Victivallis sp. Marseille-Q1083: one gene and its partner. The protein of the gene in region 1 interacts with the protein of each later gene in a pairwise test. Links are inferred from orthologs where the notes say so. Each region holds a gene or a part of one and is shown on either strand. Other genes may lie near its edges.

Region 1 (6,574 bases):
AAGATCAGGTCGAAAACACCGGACAATTGCCGGATTTGCCGGCGGGCGTCGCCGAACAGCAGGTGCAGGGCGGCAAACCGCCCCTGCCAATATTGCCGTCGTTCCAGCGCCTTCAGAATTTCCCCTTCCCGGCTGTCGGCCGGATACAGCGGCAAAGCGGCGGCCAGCACCCGGCGGTCATTTTCCAGTGAAACGATGTCCAGCCGGCCTGTCCCGGCCTGTTCGGCGGCGGCCAGTGCGGTGAATGCGTTGACGCCGAGGCCGAAACCGATGTCCAGCAGCCGGAGACTCCGGCCCTGCTGCAATTGTTCCGGCAGGTTTACGGCCTCGATGAATTTCTTTTCCGCTTCGCTTCTGGCGCCGGCCAGCGAATGAAAATGCTGCCGGTAACGGGGATGGTACAAGGTGTAGCTGCCGTCCCCGGTGGCGACTTTCGGAAATAATTCCGGCGATTCCCGGGCGAATTCCCGGCGGAAGAATTCGAGGAACTGTCCTTTGCTCATCCACCATTTCGGCGCGATCAGCGCATCGGAAGCCGCGTCGCCGGTCAGGCGCATGACGATGCGTCCTTCCGGTTGGCGCCGCAGGAAATCGGCGGCGGCGGCGGCATATTCATATTCGTTGAGCAGACGAAGCTGCGTCCTGCGGCCCGGATCGCCGTACCAGGCGGCCAGCGGGCTGTTCTTCAATACCATCAACTGATGCAGTTTGACCGCCTGGAACGGCAGTTCGGCCAGCAATTCGGCACTCCGGCTCCACATCTCCGGCGTTTCCTGCGGCAAGCCGAGGATCAGGTGCGCCGCCGTCCGGAGCTGCCGTTCGGCCAGGCGCTGCGCCGCCAGTCTGACGGCGGCGAAATCGTGGCCGCGGCGGATCAACTGCAGCGTCCGGTCGTGGCAGGATTGGACGCCGAGTTCGACCCAGACTTCATAGCGCCGGTTGAGTTCGGCAAGGTAATCGAGCACCGGTTCGGGCAGGGCGTCCGGCCGGGTGGCGATGATGACCAGCCGGAAATCGGCCTGAGCGAGCACGGTTTCATAGTAACTGCGCAGTTGTTCCACCGGAGCATACGTGTTGGTGAACGACTGGAAATAGGCGATGTAAGGCGGTTCGGCCCGGTAGCGCTGCCGGGCGAAAGCGATGCCGCGGGCGACTTGTTCCGGCAGTTGCAGCTGGCGGGCCAGGTGGCGGGCCCGGCTGCCGTCGGCGGCGCAGAACAGACAGCCGCCGCGCAGTTCCCGGTCCCGGTTCGGGCAGCCGAGCGCAAGATCGACCGGAATCCGGTAGAGCGGCTTGCCGTACCGGCCGGTCAGGTAGTCTTTGAAAAAAATCAGTTTCTTCATGTCTGGAATGTAACGATGCGGCCGAGGAAGAGAATCATTCCGGTGGCATTGTCGATGATGGCATAAAGGAACGGCCGGTCAAGGCGGAGCGTAAGAGGCGGCGGCTCCGGCCTCGGAACGCTGCCGGTCCACATCCCAATCGCGGTGGCGGCGGTTGCTTCGCTGCCCCGTTCATCGACTTCGAGGAACACTTTCTGCTTGATCAGGCCGATATAGAGCGGAAAAGCGTCGGTGATGCCGGAGAAGTCGGCTTTGCCGGGCGTGAATACGTCGTCCAGGCCGAGCGCTTTCAATGGCGGTATCAAATTCATCTCGCTGGTCAGTTTGAATTTCGGCAGGAAGAGGTCGATCTTCTGCTGGGAGAGTTGTTGGAGAACCTTTGCCCATTCCTCGGCGGAAAGCAATTGTTCCAGGGTTTCCAGTGAGCTATCCGGCTCCGGCAGCAGGAACAGCATGGAAAGGTCGCCGGGACGGTAATTCAATTGAATGGCCTGACCGTACGGCAGTTTCGCGTAGCGGTAATTGGCGGTTTGCCGCATGAACGGCACCGGCGTGCTGGTGCCGTCCGCCTGATGGAATTCTTCCGGCCGGGTGAAATGTCTGTCGAACGGCGATTCCCAGCGTCCGAGGAAATAAACGCAGTTCAACAATACCATGTAAGCGTTTTTGACATCGTCCGTATCGACGATTTTGGTGATTCGGCCATGCGTTCCTTCAGCGGCGGCGGCATTGATACGGGTGACGGCATCGGCCGGGCGGCGCAAAAAATCCACCAATTCGAATTGCGGCGCGAAAAACTGCTCGATTTTCCGCCGGTAATCCGCCCGCGGCGGGATGTCTTCCTGCAGGAAAATTGCCGAGAGGAACTCCAAAGTGACGTCTTCCTTCTCCGCCGTCCGGGCGAACCGTTGCTGTAATGCGGCAAAAGCGGTCTCCGGGCGGTCCGGATAGTTCAGCGCCGTCTGGAGTTCGGCCGCGCTGCCGCTGTCGGCTCCGAGGTAGGGCATGGCCATCAGGCAGGAGATGGAATAAGGCGAAAAACAAAAATTGTTCTTGACCCCGGCCAGTTCCCGGTAGAGTCGGAAAGCGAACGCGGTATTGCCCTCGACCAATTCCGCCGTTTCGGTTTTTACCGCCGGTTCGGCCGGACTGGCGTCGCCGGGCGGCAGCCAGATCGCCGCCGCCAACAGGAAAATTGCCAAAAGTTTCATTTTTTATTTCCTGATTCGATAAAATTATTTTTGCTTAATTTCCGAATCTGATCGCGCAGTGTCGCCGCCCGTTCGAATTCCAGCGCTTCGGCGGCGGAGAGCATTTCGCCTTCCAGTTCCAGGATGAGTTCCTGAAGCTCTTCGCCGGTCAGGCTGCCGCCGTCCGCCGCCGCCGGCACGACGCCGTCCAAAATGGCCCGGGCGGCATCGGCGTTGCCGAATTTTTTCTTCGATTCCTGGCCGTTGGCGACGACATCGGCGATGCTGGCCAGTTTGTCTTTGACGATGGTTTTGGGAGTGATGCGGTGTTGCCGGTTGTATTCCTCCTGGCGGGCGCGGCGGGCCTGGCTGCCGTCGATCAGGGCCTGCATGCTCGGGGTGATATGGTCGCCGTAGAGGATGACCCGTCCGTTGACATTCCGCGCCGCCCGGCCGGCCACCTGGATGAGCGAACGCTCCGAACGCAGGAAGCCTTCTTTGTCGGCGTCGAGGATGGCGACCAGCGCCACTTCCGGCAGGTCGATGCCTTCGCGCAGCAGATTGATGCCGATCAGGCAGTCGAAATCGCCTTCCCGCAATTTGGCCAGCACCCGGACCCGTTCCAGCGCGTCGAGTTCCGAATGCAGGTAGCTGGTTTTCAAGCCGAGCTCGCTCAGGTAATCGGCCAGCCGTTCGGAACTCTTTTTGGTCAGCGTGGTGACCAGTACCCGTTCGTGTTTGGCGGCGGCGGCGCGGATTTCGGCCATGACGTCGTCGACCTGGCCCTCCAGCGGCCGCACTTCGATCAGCGGGTCGAGCAGGCCGGTCGGCCGGATGATCTGTTCGATGACGCCGCCGGAGTGCTCCAGCTCATACGGGCCGGGAGTCGCCGACACGAAAACGATGTCATTGGTCAATTTTTCGAATTCATCGAATTTCAACGGCCGGTTTTCGAGCGCCGAAGGCAGCCGGAAGCCGTGGTCGATCAACGTCTGCTTGCGGCTGCGGTCGGCCTTGTACATGCCCTGCACCTGCGGCAGCGTCACATGCGATTCGTCGATGACCGTCACCAGGTCGGGCGGAAAGAAGTCGAACAGGCAGTAGGGCCGGCTGCCCGGCCGGCGTTTGGCCAGGTGCATCGAGTAATTCTCGATGCCGCTGCAATAGCCGATCTCCTGCATCATTTCAAGGTCGTAATTAACCCGCTGGTAGATGCGCTGGGCTTCGACCAGCAGCCCGTTGTTTTCAAAAAAACGAACCCGCTCCTTCATCTCCCGGCGGATGGCGTCGGAAGCCTCTTCGATCCGGTGGGCCGGCAGCACGAAGTGCTTGCAGGGGAAAAAAGTGATTTTATTCGGCCGGGTTTTCAGCTGGCCGCTGACGGCGTCGTGGCGGGAAATGCTTTCCACCTCATTGCCCCAGAAATTGATCCGGATGAAATCATCGCGTTGCGGTTCATGAATTTCCACCGCGTCGCCGCGCACCCGGAACTGGCCGGCTTCCGGCGCCGTATCGTTGCGTTCATACTGGATGTCGATCAGCCGGTGCAGCATTGCGTTGCGTTCGAGTTGGTCGCCGACCCGGACGGTGACGCACATGTCGGCATAATCGTCCGGCGAGCCCAGGCCGTAGATGCAGGAGACGCTGGCGACGACGATGACATCGCGCCGCTCGACCAGCGAAGCGGTGGCCGACAGGCGCAATTTTTCGATGCTGTCGTTGATGCTGGCGTCTTTGGCGATGTAAGTGTCGGTCTGCGGAATGTAGGATTCCGGCAGGTAGTAATCGTAATAGCTGATGAAATATTCGACGGCGTTTTCCGGGAAGAAACCCTTGAATTCACTGTACAACTGGGCGGCCAGCGTCTTGTTGTGCGACAAGATCAGCACCGGCCGCTCCAGCTTGGCGATGACATTGGCCAGCGTGAAGGTTTTGCCGGAGCCGGTGACGCCGAGCAGCGTTTGATAACGTTTTTTGGCGGCAAAGCCCTGCAGCAGCGCTTCAATCGCCTGCGGCTGGTCGCCGGAGGGACGGTAGGAAGATTGTAATTTGAATAGTGCCATGATGAAAGACAATTTAATGTTGCAGGGCGGAATTGTCAACCTTCGTCCGGGCCGTTTCCGGCAATTTGAGCGGTCTTGGAAGTTGATTGATGCCGTACAGGGCCAGCAGGCAGCCGAGCGGCAGCAGCGGCAGCCGGAAACGCCAGTCCAGATTGCCGAGCGGCAGCAGCATGAAATAACCGCACGACAGCAGCACCGCGATCACCAGCGTCCACTGTTTTTGCCGGCAGAGCCGCCAGAAGCCGTAACCGGTCAGCAGCCAGAGCAGGCCGTACCAGGGCAGGTAGAGGACGGTCAGCACGGTCGCCGGCAGGTTGCCGGCGAAATAGTGGCGGATTGCCGCGAACAGTCCCTGCCGGCGCAGAATATCCAGCGTGCCGCGGTTGCCGGCAGCGATTTGCAGCCGTTCCAGCAGCGGCGTGATGTCCGGCTGGAAAAAATCGATCAGATTGCACGGCAGCCACCGCAGGAAGCCGGATAGATTTTCCAGAATGAGTTGCCGGCCGAGTTGTCCGGCCAGCCGGCTGCGGAGGAATGTGTCCGGTTCGGCCGGCAGCCTGGCGTCCAGTTCGCGGCGCACCTGGTCGAAAGGGTGGCCGTCCCGGACCGACAGGTAGCTGCCGGCCTTGTAAAACAGCAGATAATAGCCGCCATGCGAAGAAAATTCGAAATGGCCGTAATGGAGGTAGTTGCGCCAGCTCCAGGCCAGCGGCAGCGAATTGGCCGCCAGGACGAACCACAGCAGCGCCAGCCAGCGGCGGCGGGTCAGGGCGTGCCGCCATTGCCACAGCAGAAAAAGTGTCGCCGGGATGAAGAAGAACATGGCCGCCGGGCGGCAGCAGCTAGCTGCTGCCAGGGACAGGCCAGCTCCTGCTGGCCTGTCCCTGGCTATTAAAAACAACATCAGGGAGAAGAAAAACAGGAAGGGAATTTCGGACAACGGCACTGCCGTGCAGGCCAGGAAACCGGCGCTGCCGCCCAGGAAAAAGACGACGAACCGGCGGTAACGCAAACGAAAATAGTTCGCCAGTCGCAAGATCAGAAAGGTGATGCCCCAGGCGGACAGCAGATTCAGCCAGAGATAGCTGCCGAACAAGGCCAGCAGCATCGGAACGCCCGGCGCCCGCCAGCCATCGGGAACCGCCGCCGGATAATCGAACTGACCGGTATTGCGCAGTGTTTCGGCCAGCACCAGGTAATCGCCGCAGTCAGGGAAGGGGGCGTAATGAATGCCGCCGGCCAATGCGACGAGAAATCCGGCCAGCGGCGGCAGGCAGGACCAGAGAATATCAGGCAGGAGAACTTTGAATTTCATCGACGGCGGCTTGGAATGATGCCGAAAAAAATATGGTCTTTTCCCGACCGGCGGCGCCGGCCGGAAAAAGACGGCAAAAGCTCTGGCGAAGGAAGAACCCGGCAAGGCGCCTTCTTTCAAGAAGGTTTTCCCGCCCGCGTCCTTCCTTTGCCGGCCGGCTCAGGCGTCCGCCAGGGCGACGACGCCGGGCAGGGCCTTGCCTTCGAGGAATTCGAGGGACGCGCCGCCGCCGGTGGAGATGTGCGACATCTTGTCGGCCAAACCGCTCTGGTTGACCGCCGCGACGGAGTCGCCGCCGCCGATGATGCTGATGCAGTCGCAGTCGGCCACCGCTTTGCAGACGGCCATCGTGCCGGCGGCGAAGTTCGGCATTTCAAAACAGCCCATCGGACCGTTCCAGACTACCGTCTTGGCCTTGGCGATTTCAGCCGCGTACAGTTTGATGGTTTCCGGACCGATATCGAGCGCCATGTAGCCGTCGTCGATATCGTCGCCGACGATTTTGGTATCGGCCTCGTTGTCGAATTTGTCGGCGATCTTGTTGTCGACCGGCAGCAGGAATTTGACGCCTTTGCGCTTGGCCAGCTCCAGCGTTTCCCTGGCGGTGTCGAGCAATTCGTCCTCACAGAGCGAATTGCCGATGTTGTGGCCCAGCGCCTTGAG
Region 2 (6,998 bases), 1.2 Mb from region 1 along the record:
TGCCGGGCTTGATCGAAAACAAACGCCTGCTCTTCTGCGACGACTCCATCGTCCGCGGTACTCAACTCAAAGATACCGTCACCCGGCTTTACGAATACGGCGTCAAGGAAGTACATATGCGTTCCGCTTCGCCGCCGTTGGTTTTCGGCTGCAAATTCCTCAATTTTTCCCGTTCGCGTTCCGAACTCGACCTCGCCGCCCGGCGGGCAATCGAGCGGCTGGAAAATGGCAAATGCGACGATGCGACCATCGCCAAATATCTTGAATACGGTTCGCCGGAATATGAAAGCATGGTCGAAGAAGTCCGCAAGGAACTCAATTTGAACAGCTTGAAATATCAGAAGCTGGAGAAATTGCTGGGCGCGATCGGCCTGCCGCGCGAGCAGGTCTGCACTTACTGCTGGGACGGCTGGGAGCCGGAAGCGGCCAAACGGTAGCATTCCGGGTCGCGGCAACGGCGGTCACTCGAAAATATCGATCATCATGATCGCTTCCAGCTGAGCGACCGCTTTTTTCATATTGGTCACCAGTTCGGCATAACGAGTCTGCGCCTGGATCAGATTGCTCTGCGCCCGGTCGACCCGGTCGACCGATTCGTCGCGTTGGCGGTAGCGTTCGACGACCAGCTCGCGCTGTTCCCGGGCCGCCGCCAACAGTTCCCGGTAAACCTTGGCCTGTTCCAGACAGCTTTGGTACCAGGCATAGCCGGCCAGAATGTCGTTGACGATTTCCAGATAGGTTTCCGCCATCCGGTATCGGGTCGCCGCGTAAGCCGCCTGTTGTTCGCGCATCGCATTGTAGCGGGCGAAGCCGTTGAAGATCATCCATTCGGCGCGCACGCCGTAACTGACGCCCGGCCCGTCGTAATAGTTGCGGTCGAAACGGAAATCCTGGTAGCGCGAAGAAGAAGCGGCGTAGTCAAACTGGCTGTAAGCGTAAATCTGCGGTGAAAAAGCGCTGTAGGAGCGGTATTTCTCGTACTCGGCCATCTTCAGCGTCTCCTCCATGATGTGCATGATCGGGCTGTTGTGCAGCGCGATGTCCAAACAGAGGTCCGCCGAATAGGGAATCGGCCGCAGATTGCCTTCCAGTCCGGTCAATTCCAGATGCGCCGGCAGCCGCCCTTCGGCATACCCCATCAATTGCGCCAGCGCGTAACCGGCAATTTCCTGCTGGTATCGCGCCTGAATGATGTCGGTTTGGGCAAAGCCCTGCTGCAACTGAAAGTTCAGCACTTCATCCCGCACCCGCCGGCCGGCTTCAAAACCGGTTTCGGCCTCCTGCCGCATCGTTTGCTGAAACTGGCGGTTGTCCTGTTGAATCCGGTCGATTTCCGCCGCCAGTTGCCAGTCGAAATAGGCATAGGCGACCGCCCGGCGCAACATGCATTTGGTCTTCATCTCCATCGCCATTTCCCGCCGGAAGCCGCTCTCGCGGGCCAGCATGGCAAATTCCCGGCCGAGTCCGTCGAACAGCAGCCAGCTGGCGGTGACATTGGTCATGCTGGTGAAATTATAACGCCGGCCGGGTTCGTCCATCAATTGATTTTCCAGGTGATTGTGCCAGTTCAAGTGCTGGCCGGCATCGGTCCCGGCGGTAATTTGCGGCAAAAACGCCCCCAACGACTGGTAATAACGCATTTTCGCCGCATAAACCGCCTGCCCGGCCGCCAGATAGTTCTGGTTGTTGAGCACGGCAATTTCCTGGGCGTCCCGCAATTTGAGTTCCTTGAGTCCGGCCAGCATCCGATCGGTGGCCTCCCGGTTGGCCGGACCATAGGTATCGCTCAACAACTCCACCGCCGGCGGCGCAGCGGTATGGCAGCCGCCGAGCAGCAGAATCAACGCCGCCGGCAGCCAATGACGAAGATTTTTCATCGCACTCCTCCTCCCGTGAAAAATCCGAAAAATCACTCGGTTACGCATTTCCTCATGCTCTATATTTTACCGCCGTTTCAAGAAAATACAAATAACAACGTCAGGTCAATTGCCGGGCCGGCTGGAAAATAGACGGCAGGAAACGGCAAATCCGGTTTTCTTTTTGCCGGAAAAGATGTAGATTATGGTTTCCCCGATTTTCCGGCGCTGCCATTTGGCGTGGCTTGTTGTCTGTAGCGTAGTTTACAGGAGAATAAAATAATATGCTTGATAAAATTACCATCAAAGGTGCGGCCCAGCACAATCTCAAATCCATCGATGTGGAAATTCCCCGCAATCGACTGGTGGTCATCACCGGTTTGTCCGGGTCCGGCAAGAGTTCGCTCGCCTTTGATACACTGTACGCGGAGGGACAGCGCCGGTATGTGGAAAGTCTGTCGGCGTATGCCAGGCAGTTTCTCGACCGGCTGCAGAAGCCGAAAGTCGATCATATCGAAGGATTGTCACCGGCCATCGCCATCGAACAGCGGTCCGCCGGGGCTTCACCGCGGTCGACCGTCGCCACCGTCACCGAAATTTACGACTACCTGCGCCTCCTCTACGCCCATGTCGGAGTGCCGCACTGTCCGCATTGCGACCGCAAGCTGAAACCGCAATCGGCCCAAGCGATCTGCGACACCATCGAGGCGCTGCCGGCCGGCCGGAAACTGATGCTGCTGGCTCCGTTCGTCGCCGGCCGCAAAGGGGAACACAGGGACATCTTTGAAAAGATGCGTGCCGAAGGTTTCGTCCGGGCCCGGGTCGACGGTGAAATACGGCTGCTCGAAGAGGAAATTCCGGCGCTGGAAAAGACCAGAAAACATACGATCGAGGCCGTCGTCGACCGGCTGGTGTCGGGCCAGATCGACCGGATTCGTCTGAGCGATTCGGTGGAACTGGCGCTGAAACACGGCGAAGGGGTCCTCACCCTTCTGCAGGAAAATCCGGAAGCGGACGGACCGGCCTGGCTGGAAGAGCAGTTGAGCGAACACCTGGCCTGTCTGGAATGCGGAATCAGCTTCGGCCAATTGCTGCCGCGCAACTTCTCGTTCAACAGCCCGTACGGCGCCTGCCCGGCCTGCAACGGCCTCGGCGTCCAGATGGTCATGGACCCTCAACTGGTCATCCCGGACCGTTCGCTGTCGATCAAGGACGGCGCCATCCCCGGCTGGCGGCGCGGCCCCCGGCATCTGATCATCTATTACAATCTGCTGCTCCGCAAGCTGGCGGAAGCCTGGAATGAGCCGAAAATGCTGACAACGCCGTTCGAAAAGCTGCCGGAAGCCATCCAGCACCTGATCCTTTACGGCAGCGGCAGCAAGCCGCTCGAATTCGACTACCACATCCGTGGCCGCAAATTCCACTGGAGCAAGCCGTTCGAAGGAGTTCTGGCCAATCTGCAGCGGCGGCTCGGCGAAACCGAGAGCGATTCGGTGCGGGAGCGGCTGCAGAGTTATCTGTCGCCGCGCCCCTGTCCGGTCTGCCACGGCGCCCGGCTCAATCCGGTCAGCCTGGCGGTAACGGTCGACGGCATGGCCATCGACAAATTCAACGCCCTGCCGGTCGACGATGCGCTGGAGTTCATCCGCCACATCCGGTTGGGCGTCGAGGAGCGCAAAATCGCCGAAGAAGCCCTGCGGGAAATCGGTTCGCGCTTGCAATTCCTCCAGGATGTCGGCTTGTCCTACCTGGCGCTGAACCGGGTCAGCGGCACGCTGTCCGGCGGCGAGGCGCAGCGCATCCGGCTGGCCACCCAGCTGGGCTGCGCGCTGGTCGGCGTGCTGTATATCCTCGACGAACCGAGCATCGGGCTGCATCAGCGCGACAACGACCGGCTGCTGGCGACCTTGAAGCAATTGCGCGACCTGGGCAATACCGTCGTCGTTGTCGAACACGATCTGGATACCATCCGGGCGGCGGATTACGTGCTGGACATCGGTCCCGGCGCCGGACGGCACGGCGGCGAACTGGTGGCCGCCGGTCCGCCGGAAGCGATCGCCGCGGCGCCGCAGTCGCTGACCGGCGATTACCTGTCCGGGCGGCGGTTCATCCCGGTGCCGGCGCAACGGCAGACCGGCAACGGCAAACGCCTGACGATCCGCGGCGCCCGGCAGAACAATCTGAAAAATATCGACGTCAGCATTCCGCTGGGGACATTCTGCTGCGTCACCGGCGTCTCCGGTTCCGGCAAAAGTTCGCTGGTCAACGAAATTCTGGTCCGGGCTTTGAACAAACGGATGGGCCTGCTGGACGCCGAACCCGGCGACCACGATGCCATCGAAGGACTGGAGTTTATCGACAAGGCGATCGTCATCGACCAGACGCCGATCGGCCGGACGCCGCGTTCCAATCCGGCGACTTACACCGAAGCGTTCGGACTGATCCGCAAACTTTATGCCGAGCTGCCGGAATCCAAAGTGCGCGGTTACCAGCCCGGCCGGTTCAGTTTCAACGTCAAAGGCGGCCGTTGTGAAGAGTGCAGGGGCGACGGCATCAAGAAGATCGAAATGCAGTTCCTCTCCGACGTTTACGTCGAGTGCGCCAGTTGCGGCGGCAAGCGATTCAACGCGGAAACCTTGAGTGTGCGTTACAAGAAGCTGAACATCGCCGAGGTGCTCGATCTGACCGTCAACCAGGCGGTGGAATTTTTCGAGGCGGTGCCGCCGCTGATGCGGAAATTCAGGACGCTGCAGGAAGTCGGGTTGGGTTATATCCACCTCGGACAGCCGGCGACGACGCTGTCCGGCGGCGAAGCGCAGCGGGTCAAGCTGGCGACCGAGCTGGCCAGGATTCCGCGCGGTCACACCATCTATATCCTGGATGAACCGACCACCGGCTTGCACCTGGCCGACATCGACCAGTTGCTGAAGGTGCTGCTGCACCTGCGGGATCTCGGCAACACCATCCTGGTCATCGAACACAATCTGGACGTCATCAAGACGGCCGATTACGTCATCGACATGGGCCCGGAAGGCGGGGCGGCCGGCGGCCGGCTGATCAAGGCGGGAACGCCGGAGGAGCTAGCCAGATGCAAAAAATCCCATACCGGACAATACCTGAAGCCATATCTCGGCTGAAGCGGCCGGTCGGAACAGTCAGGCGCCCGGAAAGTCAAACCTCCGGGCGGGCTTTTGGTTCGCTGGAGTTATCGTTTTCATGGATTTGATGTTGAATGTTTTCCTGGCGATCGTCGAAACGTTTCTGGCCTTCGGACTCGGCGCGCTGGCGATGCGCTACCAATTTCTGCAGCCGGGCGATCTGCCGCGACTGGGCCGTCTCACCCTTGATCTGATGTTTCCGCTGATGGTATTTTCATCGATCACCCGCAATTTCGATCCTTCCCGGCTCAACGATCTGTGGCTGATGCCGGTGCTCGGCTTCGCACTGATGGCGTTCGGCGCGCTGGCCGGATTCGGGCTGCGCCGGGGCATGCGCGGCCGGACGCCGGCGCGGCTGGCGACGTTTCACCATTTCTGCGCGGTCAACAACTACGTCTTTCTGCCGCTGATCGTGCTCGACAAAATCTGGGGCGAACATTACGTATCACTGTTGCTGCTGATGAACGTCGGTTCGACGATCGGCTTCTGGACGATCGGGGTTCTGACCCTCGGCGGCAGCGGCCTGAGTCAATCGATCAAGAATATTTTTTCGATCAATCTGCTGGCGGTGGCCGCCGCGCTGTTCGTCTCCTTTCTCGGTCTCCCGATTCCGACGGTGCTGGCCAACACCGCCCGCAGCATCGGCGACGCCTCGGTGCCGGTCATGCTGCTGCTGATCGGTGCGGCCATCTACAACAGCGCCGGCAAAATTTTCCATTACAAATTCGACGTTTTCTATCTGTCGGCCGTCCGGCTGGTGCTGCTGCCGCTGCTGATCGTCCTGGCGCTGAAACTGCTGCCGCTGCCGCGGGAGGTCTACGAAGTAACCTTCGTCGTCGCGCTGATGCCGGTTTCTTCCAGCTCGGTCCTGATCACCCAGCGTTACGGCGGCTGTACCGATTTCGCCGGTCAGGCGATCGTCGTCACCACCGTATTGTCGCTCTTTTCCATCCCATTGATGCTCAATTTGCTGTAGCAATCCCAAGGCGCCGATTTTGGAAAAAATCCCCAGATTCCAGGTGGCCGCTTCCGCCGCCGGATTGATATCGGCGGCTTTCCGGTCGGATTCCACAACACTTCCGGTAAGCAGAGAATGTACCATTAAACCGTACTTCCCGCTCATCCATGCAGCTCGTTCCATCATTTTGGCGACCGTTCCTGTTTGTTTTTTTCAATTCCAGATTTCCAGTTCGACGGCCGGATCGATTACCGTGCAGTCGGGAGCCGAAACCAATTCCGCCCGCACCTGGTGCAGGCCCGGTTCCGGACTCCAGTCGAACTCTACCGCGCTACGGTTGTCCAGGCGGCTGTAACCGGCCGGCACCTGCGGTACGGCGGCTCTGGCGACTTCCTGGCCGTCGGCCAGCAGCCGCAGGGAAACTTCGCCGCTGTCGATCGCACCGATATTGCTGACGGCAGCCACCACTTTGCCCGAACCATACCGGTCGAACACCAGCGCATCCGGCTGGAATGTCAACACCGGCCGCACAAAATAATCGTAGCACATCCGGTCGACCAGCTTGTAATGATCTTTCTTCTCCTTGAGGATGTTGAAAAAGCCGACGCCGCGTACTTCCGGAAATTCCCGGCGCTGCAGCCGCAGGTAGTTTTCATATTCCCGCACCGGCAGACTGTCCGTCAATTCGATGGTTGGCAACACGCGACAGCGGCTGTCATACGGTGCCGTGAACAGGTCCAGCATCCGGGCATCGGCCAGCCGGCCGGCCAGGTCGTGATCCATCCGTTCCAGTCCCAGTTGTTCCGGCACAATTTCCAGGACATAAGATTCCAGCAGCAGGAAATCGACCTTATCCTTGTAAGTTCCCAGCAGTTCGGCGCTGGGACAGCCGGCCTGCCAGGCGGCCAAAATAAACTCCTTCGGCAAATTCGCATCGGCGATGCCGTGGAGAAAACCGATGTTCTGCGCCTCAGATTTCGAACCGATGTAGCCGCCGAATTCATCCATGCCGTAACCATCCCAGCC

What was found.
Region 2: the proteins of uvrB (region 1) and uvrA interact in binary tests that used the Escherichia coli proteins (3 or more experiments, as listed by UniProt). The link is inferred for Victivallis sp. Marseille-Q1083 from one-to-one orthologs.

What each region holds. Positions count from the first base shown.
Region 1 is NZ_CAHJXL010000001.1:3,066,664-3,073,237, forward strand. The notes cover bases 2,076-5,074. They hold uvrB (excinuclease ABC subunit UvrB), read right to left. Parts: upstream 4,600-5,074; coding sequence 2,551-4,599; downstream 2,076-2,550. Other genes in these bases: HWX74_RS12620 (serpin family protein), read right to left, coding at 2,076-2,554; HWX74_RS12630 (hypothetical protein), read right to left, coding at 4,610-5,074. In the rest of the region: HWX74_RS12615 (TIGR01212 family radical SAM protein), read right to left, coding at 1-1,343; more of HWX74_RS12620, read right to left, coding at 1,340-2,075; more of HWX74_RS12630, read right to left, coding at 5,075-5,911; pgk (phosphoglycerate kinase), read right to left, coding at 6,071-6,574. UniProt on the Escherichia coli protein: The UvrABC repair system catalyzes the recognition and processing of DNA lesions. A damage recognition complex composed of 2 UvrA and 2 UvrB subunits scans DNA for abnormalities.
Region 2 is NZ_CAHJXL010000001.1:1,840,613-1,847,610, reverse strand. What follows is about bases 1,771-5,193. They hold uvrA (excinuclease ABC subunit UvrA), read left to right. Parts: upstream 1,771-2,140; coding sequence 2,141-4,993; downstream 4,994-5,193. Other genes in these bases: HWX74_RS07425 (AEC family transporter), read left to right, coding at 5,073-5,193; HWX74_RS07435 (TolC family protein), read right to left, coding at 1,771-1,877. In the rest of the region: HWX74_RS07440 (amidophosphoribosyltransferase), read left to right, coding at 1-437; more of HWX74_RS07435, read right to left, coding at 462-1,770; more of HWX74_RS07425, read left to right, coding at 5,194-5,990; HWX74_RS07420 (hypothetical protein), read right to left, coding at 6,186-6,998. UniProt on the Escherichia coli protein: The UvrABC repair system catalyzes the recognition and processing of DNA lesions. UvrA is an ATPase and a DNA-binding protein. A damage recognition complex composed of 2 UvrA and 2 UvrB subunits scans DNA for abnormalities.